3 regions of the Lentzea flaviverrucosa genome follow, and region 2 is predicted to be linked to each of the others. Evidence: riboswitches for the same ligand, from Rfam matches in the RefSeq annotation. Region 2 holds a riboswitch; each other region holds the start of a gene.
What was found. A riboswitch is a leader RNA that binds a small molecule or an ion and turns the genes downstream of it on or off. The one in region 2 is predicted to bind glycine.
Positions count from the first base shown of each region.

Region 1: another riboswitch for glycine. It lies ahead of gcvH (glycine cleavage system protein GcvH); the one in region 2 lies ahead of gcvT (glycine cleavage system aminomethyltransferase GcvT).
Region 3: another riboswitch for glycine. It lies ahead of gcvP (aminomethyl-transferring glycine dehydrogenase); the one in region 2 lies ahead of gcvT (glycine cleavage system aminomethyltransferase GcvT).

Region 1 is NZ_QQAU01000002.1:537,836-543,440, forward strand. Features, by position in the region: gene DFR72_RS08565 (L-serine ammonia-lyase) at 1-1,271, opposite strand, end outside; gene gcvH (glycine cleavage system protein GcvH) at 1,300-1,683, opposite strand; glycine riboswitch at 1,747-1,839, opposite strand; gene ald (alanine dehydrogenase) at 2,065-3,177, shown strand; gene DFR72_RS08580 (TetR/AcrR family transcriptional regulator) at 3,247-3,930, opposite strand; gene DFR72_RS08585 (MFS transporter) at 3,940-5,388, opposite strand.
Region 2 is NZ_QQAU01000006.1:217,541-223,145, forward strand. Features, by position in the region: gene DFR72_RS20790 (SAM-dependent methyltransferase) at 1-588, opposite strand, end outside; gene DFR72_RS20795 (COG4315 family predicted lipoprotein) at 728-1,420, shown strand; gene glyA (serine hydroxymethyltransferase) at 1,584-2,849, opposite strand; gene gcvT (glycine cleavage system aminomethyltransferase GcvT) at 2,863-3,957, opposite strand; glycine riboswitch at 4,057-4,147, opposite strand; glycine riboswitch at 4,149-4,239, opposite strand; gene DFR72_RS20810 (DUF3817 domain-containing protein) at 4,285-4,587, opposite strand; gene DFR72_RS20815 (hypothetical protein) at 4,602-4,955, opposite strand; gene DFR72_RS20820 (hypothetical protein) at 5,077-5,568, opposite strand.
Region 3 is NZ_QQAU01000019.1:32,460-38,064, forward strand. Features, by position in the region: gene DFR72_RS40270 (MerR family transcriptional regulator) at 1-24, shown strand, start outside; gene DFR72_RS40275 (Clp protease N-terminal domain-containing protein) at 129-1,100, shown strand; glycine riboswitch at 1,157-1,252, shown strand; gene gcvP (aminomethyl-transferring glycine dehydrogenase) at 1,409-4,303, shown strand; gene DFR72_RS40285 (hypothetical protein) at 4,573-5,463, shown strand; gene DFR72_RS45200 (hypothetical protein) at 5,498-5,605, opposite strand, start outside.

The DNA of each region.
Region 1 (5,605 bases), on a different contig from region 2:
ACCTTGTCGAGCGACACGAAGTGCGAGCCGTCGCCGCGCAAAGCCATGCGCACGGCCGTGATCGCCTTGATGGACGCGACGGCGTTGCGTTCGATGCACGGGATCTGCACCAGGCCGCCGATCGGGTCGCAGGTCAGGCCGAGGTTGTGCTCCATGGCGATCTCGGCTGCGTTCTCGACCTGTTCGGGGGTGCCGCCGAGCACCTCGGCGAGGCCGCCGGCGGCCATCGAGCAGGCCGAGCCGACCTCGCCCTGGCAGCCGACCTCGGCGCCGGAGATCGACGCGTTCTCCTTGAACAGCACGCCGATCGCGGCGGCGGTGAGCAGGAAGCGCACCACGCCGTCGTCGGACGCTCCCGGCACGAACTTCGTGTAGTAGTGCAGGACCGCCGGGACGATGCCGGCCGCGCCGTTGGTCGGTGCGGTGACGACACGGCCGCCTGCCGCGTTCTCCTCGTTGACCGCGAGCGCGAAGAGCGTCACCCAGTCCATGACCCGCAGCGGGTCGGTGACGAAGTGCTCGCCCTCCAGCGACTTGCGCATCTCGGCGGCGCGGCGGCGGACCTTCAGGCCGCCGGGCAGAATGCCTTGCTCGGTGCAGCCGCGTTCGACGCACTCCTGCATGACGTGCCAGATGTGCAGAAGTCCTTCGCGGATCTCGGTTTCCGTGCGCCACGACAGCTCGTTGGCCATCATGATCTCGCTGATCGACAGGCCGGTCTCGCGGCAGCGCGCGAGGAGCTGGTCGCCGGTCAGGAACGGGTGCGGCAACGGCGTGGAGTCCGGTTTGATCCGGTCGGTGCCGCTGGCGTTCTCGTCGACGACGAACCCGCCGCCGATCGAGTAGTAGACGGCCCGCTCGACCGGCTCGCCGTCCGCGTACGCCTCGAAGCTCATCCCGTTGGGGTGCAACGGGAGTGACTTGCGACGGTGCATGACGAGGTCGCGGTCGTGCACGAAGTCGATCTCGTGCGTGCCGCCGAGCTTCAGCCGGCGGCTGGAGATGATCTCCTCGACGCGTTCGGCCGCGGCGGTGGGGTCGACTTCTTCGGGGAGGTTGCCTTCCAGGCCGAGGAAGACGGCCTTGGGGCTGCCGTGGCCGTGGCCGGTCGCGCCGAGCGAGCCGAACAGCTCGACGTGCACGCGGTCCACTTCGGACGCACGCGCGCCGAGCTTCTCGACGAACATCGCGGCCGCGCGCATCGGTCCGACCGTGTGGGAGCTGGACGGTCCGATGCCGACGGAGAACAGGTCGAAAACGCTGATCGCCACTGATCAGTCCTTCGTGGTGGTGGGGCGGTCAGTCAGACTTGGTGAGCTCGGCGTACTTCGCCGCCGTGAGCAGGTTCTCCGCCGAGTCCACGCGGACCCTGAACAACCAGCCGGCACCGTACGGGTCGCTGTTCACGACGGCCGGGTCGTCCACGACGGCGCTGTTGACCTCGATCACCTCACCGGTGACGGGCGAGAACAGGTCGCTCACGGACTTGGTGGACTCCAGCTCGCCGCAGACCTCGTTGGTGACGACCTTGGCACCGACCTCGGGCAGCTGGATGTACACGATGTCGCCGAGCGCGTCGGCCGCGTACTCGGTGATTCCGCAGGTCAGCGGGTCCTGGGTGCCCGGCGTCCAGTCGACCCACTCGTGCTCGACGGTGTAGAGCAGGTTCTCGGGGAACTCCACGGCGCGACTCCTCTGGCTGTGACGGGTCAGGAAACTTGCGCCCCCTCCGCCGTGCAGAGTTGCCTACCCCGGGTGGTCTTGCTGCCTGAGAGTGTGCGGGAGCTTGCCCCTTCGGCGCCTCGACCAGTTCGTCGAGGTCTCTCCCACGCGGGTTCTGGCGCTGGCGCGCCGCGGCCGGTGTTCAGTTGTCCGGGGCGAACGCTATGTGCGGCCCCCGCCGAGTGTCAACGCGGGACGGTCGAGCGGAACGCGAACGGAGCTCAGGTCGCTTTGTCCTGGATGAACAACCAGCGGGGTGGCAGATAGTGCGACCAGCACAGTGACATGACCTTGTGACTGGCCCACATTATGAGATGTCGGCCACCGAACGGAGGAGTCATCGTGCGGATCGCAGTTCCTCGCGAGATCAAGAACCACGAGTACCGCGTCGCTCTCACGCCTGCCGGTGCGCACGAACTGACCAGCCGCGGGCACGACGTCTACGTCGAGCAGGGCGCCGGTCTCGGTTCCGCGATCACCGACGAGGAGTACCTCGCCGCGGGCGCCAAGATCCTCCCGACCGCCGATGACGTGTGGGCGGAGGGTGACCTGGTTCTCAAGGTCAAGGAGCCGATCGCCGAGGAGTACCCCCGTCTCCGCGCCGGCCAGACCCTCTTCACGTACCTGCACCTCGCCGCCGACAAGCCGCTGACCGAGGCGCTGCTGGCGTCCGGCACCACGGCCATCGCCTACGAGACCGTGCAACTGCCGAACCGCTCGCTGCCGCTGCTCGCCCCGATGTCCGAGGTCGCGGGCAGGCTTGCCCCGCAGGTCGGCGCGTTCTCGCTGATGAAGCCCTCCGGTGGCCGCGGCGTGCTGCCCGGCGGCGTCCCCGGCGTCGCCCCGGCCCGCGTGGTCGTCATCGGCGGCGGTGTCGCCGGCGTCAACGCCGCCACCATCGCCGTCGGCATGGGCGCGGACGTGCAGATCCTCGACACCAACGTCGACCGCCTGCGCCAGATCGACGCCCAGTTCCAGGGCCGTCTGCGCACGCTCGCCTCGAACTCGTTCGCCATCGAGCAGGCCGTCCGCGAGGCCGACCTGGTCGTCGGCGCCGTGCTCGTCCCCGGTGCCGCGGCCCCGAAGCTCGTCTCGAACGCGCTGGTCGCCGACATGTTGCCGGGTTCGGTGCTCGTCGACATCGCCATCGACCAGGGCGGTTGCTTCGAGGACTCCCGCGCCACGACGCACGCCGAGCCGACCTACGAGGTCCACAACTCGGTGTTCTACTGCGTCGCGAACATGCCGGGCGCCGTCCCGCGCACCTCGACCTACGCGCTGACCAACGTGACGCTGCCGTACGCCGTCGCGCTGGCCGACAAGGGCTGGGAGAAGGCGCTCAAGGACGACGCTTCGCTCGCCCTGGGCCTCAACGTCCACGCCGGACTGCTGACCAACGGCCCGGTGGCCGAGGCGACCGGCCTCGTGCACACGCCGCTGGAGACCGTGGTCTGAAAGCCAACTGAATGACTGAGGCCCCCGCACGCGTGAATCGCTGCGGGGGTTTCGCCTATCCGCCGTTGCTCACGACCGCAACGCCTCCACCTTCGCCTTGACGCCTTCGATCACGCAGTCCAGCCCGAACTCGAACTGGCGCTCGAGCGACCACAGCTCGTGCTCGTCCAGCATCGCGACGTACCGGGGGTGCTTGTCCCGGTAGAGGTCGGCGATCTTGTCCATGTCCGGCGGCGGCGAGTCCATCCCGCCGCGGCCGATGAAGTTGACCTCGGCGATCGCGTACCCGTTGACGAAGCTGCCCACCGTGGAGATCGACTGGGCGGCGGCCACGGTCGACAGCCCGGCGCGCAGCATCGGCCCGAACATGGCGTCCGCGTACGCCACGGCGTTCGGGCCGATGGTGTTGAACTCCCCGATCCCGCGGATCCACCACGGGTGCTTGAGCGCGAGCTGGCGCAACTCGCGCATCATCGCGCGCACCGCGGTCTCCCAGTCGGTCTCGGGATCGGGGAGGGTGAACTCGCCGTAGACCTCGTCGAGGCAGAGCTCGATCAGCGCGTCCTTCGTCGGCACGTGCCAGTACAGCGACATCGGCGCCGCGCCCAGTTCGGCCGCGAGCTTGCGCATCGAGAGCTTCTGCAGACCGTGCGCGTCCAGCATCTCCATGGCCTTGCGGACGATCGCCTCCCGGCTCAGGCCGAGGGGCTGCCCGCTGCTGGGCCTGGGTTTGCCGAACCACACGCTGTCCACAGACCGATCCTAGGCACGCCGCAACAGCGCACTGGCCACAACACCTCCCAGGAACACGGCGACGGCGCCGATGATCAGGCTGACGCTCATGCCGTTCGAGAACGCCTCGCGCACGACCGTGACGTCCGCACCGCTGTTCAAGGCCTCTGAAAGCGACCGCGCCGGAACGCCGTCCGGCAGCGAAGCCACGAACCGCGCCGACAGCAACGCACCGAGCACGGCGATGCCGAACGAGGAACCCAGTTCCGTCAGCGTGCCCGACAGCCCGGACGCGATCCCGGCGCGTTCCGGCGGGATCGAGCCCATCAGTGCGTTGACCGCGACCGGCTGGGACACACCGACACCCACGCCGATGAGGATCAGCCCGGCGAGCGTCGGCGGGTAGGTGGTGCCGATGGACAGCAGCGCCACACCGCCCGCGACGATCGTCATGCCGAGCAACATCGCCTGGCCCGCACCGAGCTTCATCACCAGCTGTCCCAACGTGTTGCTGGTGACGAGCAACGCGACCGCCATCGGCGCCACGCGGACGCCGGCCTCCAGCGGGCTGTAGCCGAGCACGCCCTGGAGGTGTTGTGTCAGCAGGAAGAGCGAGCCCGCCATGCCGAACGCCGCCAGCACTCCCGAGGCCACCGCGCCGGTGAAGCGGCGGTTCCTGAAGAAGCCGAGGTCGAGCATCGGATCGTCGGTGTGCCTCTCCCACAACGCGAATCCCGTCATGGCCACCAGGCCGATCGCGACCGGCACGCCGAACTCCGCCGAGCCGAACCCGTGCTCCGGCACCTCGATCACCGCGTACACGAGCGACACCATGCCGATGATCGACAGGATGGAGCCGAGCACGTCCGGCTTGCGCACGGTCGGGTCCTTGGACTCCGGCACCAGCATCGCGACGGCCGTGATCGCGAGGACCGCCACCGGCACGTTGATCAGGAACACCGAGCCCCACCAGAAGTGCTTGATCAGCGCGCCACCGATCACCGGCCCCGCGGCGAAGCCGAGGCTCGAGACCGCGGCCCAGATGCCGATGGCCTTGGGGCGTTCCTCGTCGTCGAACAGCTGCATCAGCACGGCCAGCGTGCCCGGCATCAGCACCGCGGCGCCGATGCCCATGAACCCGCGGGCCGCGATGAGCGCCTCGGACGAGCTCGCGTACGCCGCGACCGCGCTGCCCGTGCCGAACAGCGCCAGGCCTGCCAGCAGTGCGCGCTTGCGGCCGAACCTGTCGCTGAGCGAACCGGTCGTGAGCAGCAGTCCCGCCAGCGCCAGCGAGTAGGCGTTGATCATCCACTGGATGTCGGCGGTGCTCGCGTCCAAGCCCGTCGAGATCGACGGGATCGCCACGTTCAGCACGGTGTTGTCCAGCACCACGACCATCACGGACAGGCACAGCACGCCGAGCACGGCCCAGCGCTGAGGGTGCGGGTGCACCACGGCCATCTCGGTCGTCGAAGTCATCTCTTTTCCCCCTTACGGTGTACGAGCAACTTACAGCGTACGAGACCGCAGGGCGCAAGTGGATTTCACCGCGAGAAGAAGGGTGCGAGAGAAGAAGGAGGGCGGAGGAAGGACCCTGGGGGGTTCGGGGGCGTCCCCCGACAAACACTGCGGGCTCCGGCGAAATTGGTCGAAGACCAATGAGCACCGGAGCCCGCCACGTAAAGGGCGGCCGCGC
Region 2 (5,605 bases):
GGCGTGGATGATCATCGAACCCCAGCCGCAGCCGACGTCGAGCAGGCGCATGCCCGGCTCCAGGCCGAGCTTGCGGCACACGAGGTCCAGCTTGTTGTGCTGCGCCTGCGCGAGCGGCTCGTCCTCGGACGTGAAGTACGCGCACGAGTAGGCCATGCTCGGGTCGAGGACGAGCCGGTAGAAGTCGTTGCTCAGATCGTAGTGGTGCGAAATGGCATCGCGGTCGCGGCTCTTGGTGTGCAGCGCGCCCCGCAGCCGGGCTTCCTCCTTCGGCGCGTCCGGGTTGGGTCCCAGCACCTTCAGCCGCAACGCGAGCTTCGCGACCTCCGAGAGCCGCGGCCGGCGGGTGACGCCCCGCCGCACGAGCCCCCAGATCTGCGAGAGACCGGTCGCGAGGTCACCCTCGACGTCGAGCTCGCCGCTCACGTATGCGCGGGCGAGCCCCAGCTCGTTCGGACTCCACACGAGCCGCCGCAACGCGTCGCGCGAGCGGATCACGACCACCGTGCCGTCCTGCGGCCCGGCGACACTTCCGTCCCACGCCCGAAATCCGATCGGCAACGCCGCACCCAGCACCCGCTCGGCCATTCCTGCCAGCTGACCAGCGACGACCACACTGCACCTCCTGCGTTACCTGGCTCCGCCAGACGTTCGAGACGGGAGGAGGTTCGGTTCGTTTCTGAACCGAGACGCAACCGGGGCCGTATGGCCTGGATAGAGCGAACGGATGGACGAGGAGGACATGAGTGTGATCCGACGTAACCGCATTGCCATCGGGCTCGCCGCGGGACTGGCAGTTGTGCTGGGTCTGGGTGTCTGGAGCGCCACTGGCAGTGGCACGAACTCCAAGCCGGTGGCACAAACCGAAACCGACCTGGGCGTCCTCGGTGACTACGGCGACGTGGGTCAGCCCCCGGTACTCCAGGAGCCCGCGCAGGCCCCCGAAGCCCCTGTCCAGCAGCAGGCCCCGGAAGTTCCGGCAGCGCAGCCCCCGGCCGCGCAGCCCCCCGCAGCAGCCCCGGTCAGCACGTTGAAGCTGGTCGGCAAGCCCGTCGACAAGATGGGCCTCGTGGTTCAGGACGGCGATGGCCGCACCCTGTACCGCTTCGACAAGGACACCCCGAAGCCCGAAGGCAAGTCGAACTGCAACAACCAGTGCGCGGTCACCTGGCCGCCGCTGATCTCGGAAACGATCCCGCAGGTCGAAGGTGTCGACGCGAAGCTCGTCTCGCTGATCACGCGCGCTGACGGCAAGAAGCAGGTCGCCATCGACGGCTGGGCTCTCTACACGTACTCGCAGGACCCGAAGCCGGGCGCCTGGAAGGGCCAGGGCGTCGGCGGTACCTGGTACGTGATCCAGCCTGACGGCAAGCGCAACGTGGAATGCCTGCCCCCTGGCGTCACGGCACCCGCTGCCTAACCCCACAGCATCCTATTAGGACGGTCCATCTGAAACACACATCACCCTGACGTGGTGAAACCCCGGCCCTGGGGAAGGGGCCGGGGTTCCCGTCGTTTCGCTCCCGGGTCACCAACGCAAGGGGCGCCACCGGAAATCCGGTGGCGCCCCTCGTCGTTCAGCGTCAGAGCGTGGAGTACAGCGGGTGCTTCGCCGCCAGCACCTCGACGCGCGCACGCAGCTCGTCGATCGCCGCGCCCGGCTTCAGGGCCTCCGCGATCACGTCGGCGACCTCGGTGAAGTCCACCTCGCCGAACCCGCGGGTCGCGAGCGCCGGCGTGCCGACCCGCAGACCGGACGTGACCATCGGCGGCCGCGGGTCGTTCGGAACGGCGTTGCGGTTGACCGTGATGCCGATCTGGTGCAGCACGTCCTCGGCCTGCTTGCCGTCCAGCTCGGAGTTCACCAGGTCGACGAGGACGAGGTGCACGTCCGTGCCACCGGTCAGCACCTTCACGCCGGCCGCGGCGACGTCCGCCTGCGACAGGCGCTCGGCCAGGATCCGCGCGCCCTCGAGCGTGCGGCGCTGGCGGTCCGCGAACTCCGGCGAGGCGGCGTGCTTGAACGCCACCGCCTTGGCCGCGATCACGTGCTCCAGCGGGCCGCCCTGCTGACCGGGGAACACCGCCGAGTTGATCTTCTTGGCGATGGCCGCGTCGTTCGACAGGATCACGCCGCCACGGGGACCGCCGAGGGTCTTGTGGGTCGTGGTCGTCGTGACGTGCGCGTGCGGCACGGGCGACGGGTGCAGGTCGGCGGCGACGAGGCCGGCGAAGTGCGCCATGTCGACCATCAGGTAGGCCTCGACCGAGTCCGCGATGCGGCGGAACTCGGCGAAGTCCAGCTGGCGTGGGTAGGCGGACCAGCCGGCGACGATCAGCTTCGGCCGGTGCTCCTGCGCCAGGCGCTCGACCTCGGCCATGTCGACGCGGCCGTCCGAGTCCGCGACGTGGTACGGCACGACGTTGTAGAGCTTGCCGGAGAAGTTGATCCGCATGCCGTGCGTCAGGTGGCCGCCGTGCGCGAGGTCCAGGCCCAGGATCGTGTCGCCGGGCTCGAGCAGTGCGAACATCGCGGCCGCGTTGGCCTGCGCGCCCGAGTGCGGCTGGACGTTCGCGAAGCCGGCACCGAAGAGCGCCTTGATGCGCTCGATGGCGAGGCGCTCGACGACGTCCACGTGCTCGCAGCCGCCGTAGTAGCGGCGGCCGGGGTAGCCCTCCGCGTACTTGTTGGTGAGCACGGAGCCCTGGGCCTGCAGCACCGAGACGGGCGTGAAGTTCTCCGAGGCGATCATCTCGAGCGTGCCCTGCTGGCGAGCCAGCTCGGCCGCAACGGCCTCGGCCACCTCGGGGTCGTACTCCGCGAGGGAAGCGTTGAACTGGTCGGACATCTGGAGGATCTCCCTACTTGGCGCGCTTGTAGAACGGAAGTGCGACGACCTCGACCGGCTGCTTCTTGCCGCGGACGTCCACCAGCAGTGAGGTGCCGGGCTCGGCACTGGCCTTCGACACGTAGGCCATGGCGACGGAGTAGCCGAGGGTCGGGGACAGCGCGCCCGACGTCACCTCGCCCACGACCTCGTCGCCGTCGAGCACCGCGTAACCGTGGCGCGGGGCGCGGCGCTCAGGGGTCTTCAGTCCGACCAGGACCGAGTCCACCCCGGACTCGGCGACCTTGGTCAGCGCGTCGCGACCCACGAAGTCGCCGGGCTTGTCGAGCTTCACGACGCGGCCCAGGTTCGCGTTGTAGGGCGTCAGCGACGTCGTGAGTTCGTTGCCGTACAGGGGCATCCCGGCTTCGAGACGCAACGTGTCGCGGCAGCCGAGACCGCACGGCTTGAGCTCGTGCGCCTCGCCGGCCCCCAGCAACGCCGCCCAGACGGCGGGTGCGTCGGCGGGCGCGACGAAGAGCTCGAAGCCCTCCTCGCCGGTGTACCCGGTGCGGGCGAGCAGCGCCTCGACACCGGCCACGGTGGACGGGTACGAGGCGTAGTACTTGACCGTCGACAGGTCGGTGTCGGTCAGGCCGGAGAGGATCTCGACCGACTTCGGGCCCTGGATCGCGATCAGCGCGTAGTCGGTCGACTTGTCCGTCACGACGGTGTCGAACCCGGCTGCGCGCTCGACCAGGGCCTCGGCGACGACGAGGGCGTTCGAGGCGTTCGCGACGACCATGAACTCCTGGTCTCCCAGGCGGTACACGATCAGGTCGTCGATCACGCCGCCGTCGGCCTGCGTGATCATCGTGTAGCGCGCCTTGCCGACGGCCAGTGCCGAGATGTGGCCGACCAGCGCGTAGTCGAGGGCCTCACCGGCCTGCGGTCCGGTCAGGACGATCTCACCCATGTGCGTGAGGTCGAACAGGCCCGCGGTAGTGCGCACCGCGTGGTGCTCCGCGAGTTCGGACGAGTAGCGCAGCGGCATCCGCCAGCCCGCGAAGTCGGTGAACATCGCGCCGAGCTGCTCGTGCTCGGCGTTCAGAGGCGTGAGGCGGGACATCAGAACGCTCCTCCAGGGTGCGCCGAAGAGCCGGACGCGGCCGGCTGAGGCATCAGAAGAATGACACGGTCCATCGGAGACTCCTCACTAGAGCGAGCCTCCCCCTCTGTCATGAGCCTGAGAGCTTCACCGCGCGGAGCGCGGCTTGCACCGTGGGCGAGGCTGCTGATGAGCCTGCTTTTCAGAGTTGCCTTCGTCGGGCGGTACCTGTACCTGAGAGATTCCGGGGAGGAGTTGCTCCTACGGTGTCCCCACTCAAGGGGACTCTCCCGCGCGACATCGACGGCCGTGTTCAGTTGTCAGCCCCAGACGCTAGCAGGCCAAACGTCACAGCGGGACGCCCTGCGCAGTCTTCTCGACCACCTTGCGCTCCGCCCAGAAGGACAGGAACGGGATCGTGCCGGCGACCAGCACCAGCGCGGTGCCCTTGATCGACCAGCGCAGCTTCAGCGCCAGGTCGACGGAAATCACCAGGTAGATGGCGTAGAGGAAGCCGTGGATCGGGCCGACGACCTTCATCGCGCCGTCCATGTCCGCGGCGTACTTGAGCACCATGGCCACGACCAGGAGCAGCAGGAAGACTCCGACCACGTAAGCCATGACCCTGAACCGGGTCAACGCACCCTTCATCTGCCCGCCTTCGCTCAACGACCGTCCCGCGCGTTGAGGTCCGCGAGCATGCGGTTGTAGGCCGCGAGCTCCGCGTCTTCTTCATCGTCGAAGTGCTCGACAGGCGCGGGTTTGACGGCGTCAACGGTAGCTACCGGCTTGGGGGCGGGCGCAACCGGCTCGGCTGCGAGATCCGCGTCACGGTTCTGGCGCACCAAACGGCGGAAACGCCACACCATGAAGAGGGGGAAGAGGCCGAAGAGCGGCCACTGGAGCACGTACCCGAGGTTCTGGAACGTGCCGCTGGCGGACTCGAAGCGCTGCCACTGCCAGTACGCGAGCCCGCAACAGACGATCAGCGCCGCCAGACAGGCGAACGCGATCAACACTCGTTGGGGGGTAAGGAGGCCGCGCACGACCTCCACACTACTTGGGTGAGGCCTCCTGACAGGAGGCCGCCCTTCGAGGTGTGTGGTTACGGGGCTCCCGCCTCCGAGAGCCCGTTTCCCACTACGCCACGCCGTCCCGGCGCTGCCTCTGCAGACGTGCGACGCACCAGGCTGCGGCAGAACCGCGGCGGAGGTGCTGGAGAACCGTCATCGGTCCCAGGCGCCGACCGAGGTCGGCAGGAGAGAGGCCGGCGGCGCGGTAGTCGAGCGCGCGCTGGTCCAACGGGCTGATGCCCGCGTCCCACCACTGCTCGGCTTCGGCGACGTCGCCCACCAGCTGCCAGTAGCTCGCCGCGGCGGCGAGCAGTGCCTCGGGTGCCTCCGGCGCCCGCTTGCGCATCGCGGCCACGTAGGCCGGATCCGCCGAGTCGACCTTGACCAAGCCACGCGGCCCGCTCCTGCCTCCCCGCTGCACGGGGATGCCTGGCGCCGAGGGGGGAGCCTCCGCGAGCCATGCGTTCTTGATCCGGTTCACCTCCTGCATCTCTGCGTCATCAGACCGTTCAGCCGCCCACTGCTGCAACAGCTCGTGGACCCCGGAGTCCTCGACCATATGTGCCTCCTCGTCGGTCGGGGATCGGCCATTGCAG
Region 3 (5,605 bases), on a different contig from region 2:
CGTCGCGAGCGCGCCACCGGCTGACCGGCCCGGCTGATCGATCGGCACTGTGAACGTGGCCGACTGGCGCTGGTGAGTGGCCGGTCGGCAGAAGCGCCCCGATCTTGTTCTTCCCTAGCGTTTCCGGCATGACGATCACCCCCTCCTACCAGGTCGTGAAGGTGCTGGCCGCGGCGACGAAGCGCGCGTTCCGGCTGGAGTTCGGCTTCCTCGGCACCGAGAACCTGCTGATCTCGCTGATCGACACCGTCGGGCCCGGCCGCAAGCTCGGCGTGCGGTCGCTGGCGGCCCAGGCGATGGCGCGGGGGCCGGAGCACTGGGCCGACGACGACGGTGGCGTCGTTCCCGAGGCTCATCCGGACGTCACGGCGTTGATGAACACCGCGTGCGACAAGAGTCTCATCGGGACCGTGCTGCCCGTCAGCCGTGCGCTGGAGGAGTGTCTGCTCGGGGCGGTCGCTCTGGCCGGCGACGGCGTGCTGACCACGACCCACCTCTCGCTCGCGTTGCTGGAGCAGGGTTCCGGGCGTGCCGCCGACCTGTTCGTGCTGCGCGGAGTCGACGTCGAGGCGACGGCCGCCGCTGTGCGGACCGATGCCGCTCGACGCCACGCGGAGGTCGAGGAAGCGCCCGCCGTGCGGTTGCTGCGCAAGGCGGGAGCGCTGGAGGGGGACTCCGGCGGCGGGTACGTGCGCTGGCTGCTGCGCTGGGTCGCGCGCGGCCAGGGACTGGGCGGGCCGGTGCTGACCGTCGTGCGCAACGAGGCCGGACGGCTGGCCGTGGCCGCGCGGCGAGAGGTGTCGTCCCGCGATCTGGTGGAGGCGGTGGTGTCGGTCGACCGCCAGTTGGAGGTGGCGGGCAGGAAGCTGAAGCCGGAGTTCGAGTCGGGCGGGGCGGCGGCGTTGCGCGAGGCGGGGATCGACCTGGCCGCGTTGCCCGTCAGCGGTGGCAGGGTGGAGCGTGCGATGGAACGGGCGAAGCTCGTCGCCGCTCGCCGCGGTGACGCCGTCGTGGGCACCAGGCACCTTCTCGTGGCGCTGCGCGACGACCCCGCCGACCCGGTCGCCGGGACGCTCGCCGGTCTTCCCACTGAGATGTAGGTCGCGTCCCTAGGGACTACGTGAGCTGCCTGCGGGTATTCTTCTCGGGTAGTCGCTGAACTCAGGCGGGAGAGCCCGGGCTTCGAGCCCGGCGCCGAAGGAGCAAGTCCCTCCCCGGGAACCTCTCAGGCATCCAGGACCGCCAGAGCGAGACGCCTCTGGAAAGTGGAGTCCCCCGCAAGGGGAATCCCGCCGACGGTGAAAGCCCATCCTCGTGGTGGGTGAACCTCTCAGGCGCCCTTCGGGGTACGGACAGAGCGGGGAGGGCACAGGACACGTGTGCCCGCAGCCACCCCCGGAGGCGTTTGATGACGCAGGACCGCATTCCGCTCGCCGCTCTCGAGCACGGCACCCCGTTCGCCGACCGGCACGTGGGTCCGCGCCCCGCCGAGCTCGCGCGCATCCTCGACGTCATCGGCGTCGGGTCGCTCGAGGAGCTGGCCCAGCACGCGGTGCCTTCGTCCATCCACGAGCGCGACCTCGTGCTGGACCTGCCCGCCCCGGCCACCGAGACCGAGGCGCTGGCCGAGCTGCGTGAGCTCGCGTCGCAGAACCGCCCGATGACGCAGATGATCGGCCTCGGCTACTACGACACCGTGACGCCGGGCGTGATCCTGCGCAACGTGCTCGAGTCGCCCGCCTGGTACACCGCGTACACGCCGTACCAGCCCGAGATCTCGCAGGGCCGCCTCGAAGCGCTGCTGAACTTCCAGACCATGGTCGGCGACCTGACGGGCCTGCCGGTCGCGAACGCGTCCATGCTGGACGAGTCGACCGCCGCCGCCGAGGCGATGACGCTGGTGCGCCGCGCCGGCAAGTCCAAGTCGAACAAGTTCGTCATCGACGCGGACACGCTGCCGCAGACGCTGGCCGTCATCGAGACGCGCGCCGAGCCGCTCGGCATCGAGATCGTCGTCGCGGACCTGTCCCAGGGCATCGAGGGCCTCGGCCTCGGTGGCGACTTCTTCGGCGTGCTGCTGTCGTACCCCGGTGCGTCCGGTGTGGTGCGCGACCAGGCCGCGTTGATCGAGGAGATCCACGCCGCCGGCGCCCAGGCCGTCGTCGTCGCCGACCTGCTGTCGCTGACGCTGCTGCGCGCGCCGGGTGAGATCGGCGCGGACGTCGTCATCGGCACCACGCAGCGCTTCGGCGTGCCGATCGGCTTCGGTGGCCCGCACGCCGGTTACATGGCCGTCCGGTCCGGTCTGGAGCGCCAGTTGCCCGGCCGTCTCGTCGGTGTCTCCGTCGACGCCGACGGCTCGCTGGCCTACCGCCTCGCGCTGCAGACGCGCGAGCAGCACATCCGCCGCGAGAAGGCCACGTCGAACATCTGCACCGCGCAGGTGCTGCTGGCCGTGATCGCGTCCATGTACGCCGTCTACCACGGTCCCGAGGGCCTGCGTTCGATCGCGACCCGCGTGCACCGCCTGGCCACCGTGCTCGCCACGGGCCTGTGCGAGGCCGGGCTCGACGTCGTGCACGGCGAGTTCTTCGACACCGTCCAGGTGCGCGTCGAGGGCCGGGCCGCCGCCGTCGTCGAGAAGGCGCGCGAGGCCGGCATCAACCTCCGCAAGGTCGACGACGACGTCGTGGCCATCGCCTGCGACGAGAAGACGACCCGCGCGCACATCGTCGCGGTGTGGGAGGCCTTCGGCGTCAACGGGTCCGATGTGGACGCCATCGACGGCGACACCGCCGACGGCATCCCGGCCGACCTGCGCCGCACCTCGGACTACCTGACCCACCCGGTCTTCCACGCGCACCGCTCCGAGACCGCGCTGCTGCGCTACCTGCGCGCGTTGTCCGACAAGGACGTGGCCCTGGACCGCAGCATGATCCCGCTCGGCTCCTGCACGATGAAGCTGAACGCCACCGCGGAGATGGAGTCCATCACGTGGCCGGAGTTCTCGACGCTGCACCCGTTCGCGCCGGTCGAGGACGCCAAGGGCCTGCTGAAGATCGTGTCCGACCTGGAGGCCTGGCTCGCCGAGGTCACCGGCTACGACGCCGTGTCGCTGCAGCCCAACGCCGGTTCGCAGGGTGAGTTCGCGGGCCTGCTGGCGATCCGCGCCTACCACCGCGCGAACGGCAACGCCGACCGCGACGTCTGCCTGATCCCGTCGTCCGCCCACGGCACCAACGCCGCGTCCGCCGTCATGGCCGGCATGCGCGTCGTCGTCGTGAAGTGCGACGACAAGGGCAACATCGACATGGGGCACCTGCGCACCACGGTCGCCGAGCACGCCGACGACCTCGCCGCGATCATGATCACCTACCCGTCGACCCACGGCGTGTACGAGGACACCGTCCGCGAGGTCTGCGGCCTGGTCCACGACGCGGGCGGCCAGGTGTACGTCGACGGCGCGAACCTCAACGCGTTGATCGGCCTGGCCCGCTACGGCAAGTTCGGCTCGGACGTCTCGCACCTGAACCTGCACAAGACGTTCTGCATCCCGCACGGCGGCGGTGGCCCCGGCGTCGGCCCGATCGGCGTGAAGTCCCACCTCGCCCCGTTCCTGCCGAACCACCCGCTGCAGCCGACGGCGGGACCGGCCACCGGTGTCGGCCCGATCTCGGGCGCCCCATGGGGTTCCGCGTCGATCCTGCCGATCTCGTGGGCTTACGTGCGCATGATGGGCGGCGACGGCCTGCGCCGCGCGACCCTGACCGCCGTGGCCGCCGCGAACTACGTGGCCCGTCGCCTCGACGAGCACTACCCGGTCCTCTACACCGGCGAGGGCGGCTTCGTGGCCCACGAGTGCATCCTCGACCTGCGCCCGATCACCAAGGCCACCGGAGTGACGGTGGACGACGTGGCCAAGCGCCTCGCCGACTACGGCCTGCACGCCCCGACGATGTCGTTCCCGGTCGCCGGCACCCTGATGGTCGAGCCGACCGAGTCCGAGGACCTGGCCGAGATCGACAGGTTCATCGACGCCATGATCGCCATCAAGCGCGAGATCGACCGCGTCGGCGCCGGCGAGTGGCCCGTCGAGGACAACCCGCTGCGCAATGCCCCGCACACCGCGGCCTGCGTGACCGTCGGCGAGTGGAACCACCCGTACACCCGCGAAGAGGCCGTGTTCCCGGCGGGCCGGAGCGCGACTCCGAAGATCTGGCCGCCCGTCCGCCGCATCGACGGCGCGAAGGGTGACCGCAACCTGGTCTGCTCCTGCCCGCCGCTCGAGGCGTACAGCAACTAGGTCTGAAGCGGGAACTGGGGCGCACTCGGGGGTGCGCCCCAGTTTGCTTTCGGAGAACGAGATCGACATAGTTCGAGTCACGGCGTGCAGACGCCGCGTCTCGGTCTCACCCCGGTCGTGAGATCTTCAGGCGAAACAGGCCCGGCCGACCTGCGTTCACAATCATCGACGTGTGCATCGGCGTCTCGGCTTGAGCGCGGACCGGGTAAGTGCTCAGGAACTGAGCCAGTGACATGCCTGACCGTCGTCAAGAAGCAGCGCGCGAGCGGATGGCTCGGACCGGCTTGACCTACAGCGAGGCACTCGCAGCGGAAATCGAGTGTCCACAGGCTTCTCCCGGTCAGGCAGCCTTCGAGGCCCAGTTGCTGAGGAAGATCGGCAACGGGCTCCGACCGTACGAGTCCGGTTCGGCTGCTCAGATCGCCTTCGGTGTCCGCGACGTGGTGGTCGGCCGCAACAAGCTGGTGATCGTCCTCGCGAGCAGGCGTGCGCTGGTCGCGTTCGCATCGGCTGTGGTGCCGGTGCTAAATCCCGACCGCACCGACCTGGAGGGCATTCCGGGCTTGCGCGTCGAGTACTCGGACGTGGGAGTGGAGTTGCGCCTCCGCCTCCGCCACCGGCCGGGGCGGATCGTGTTGGACGGCGTCGGCGCCGCTCAGTGGATCGATGCGCTGGAGCACACGTACGACCGGAGTCTGCTTGCCAGTTCGGCACATCTCGGCGACGAGCGCTCTCTCCATCCGATCGAGGATCGCGTGCTCAGGAGTTCGTTGTTCGTGAAGCCACCACGACACGTCGCTCGTCGCTTCTCGCTCCTCAGCGCGATTCTGAGGCGGCCGAACGTGTTCCGCTTCGGTTCCTGGATGCGCTTCACCGACCTGTGGTTCGACCTGAGTTCCACGTCTGACATCACCGTCGAGTGGTCGGGAGACCTGTCTTCCTTCGATGTGGCCAGCCGGCTCGTCGACCCGCGCAACGGCCTTCCCCTGAGGTGGCATCCCGAAATGCCCTGTCTCTGCGAGCCGTGCATCGACAGGAGGTACGCCGTGGCTCTGCTGCACGTCGATGACCCGAGAGCCAGGATCTGGCTGACTCGAAGCGACCTGTACGACGATGAGTTTCCTCGGGGGAAGCCTCGTCGGTGTATGCATCTCAGCTGAGAAAACGGGCGCACTCGGGGTGCGCCCGTTTTTTTCATGCTCCGACGGGGCAGGCGTCGTCGCCGCAGTTCTCGTCGGCGCCGATGCCCGGCTTGTTCAGGTCGTGCTCGAACGCGAAGTGGAAGCAGTCGGGGTGCATCCG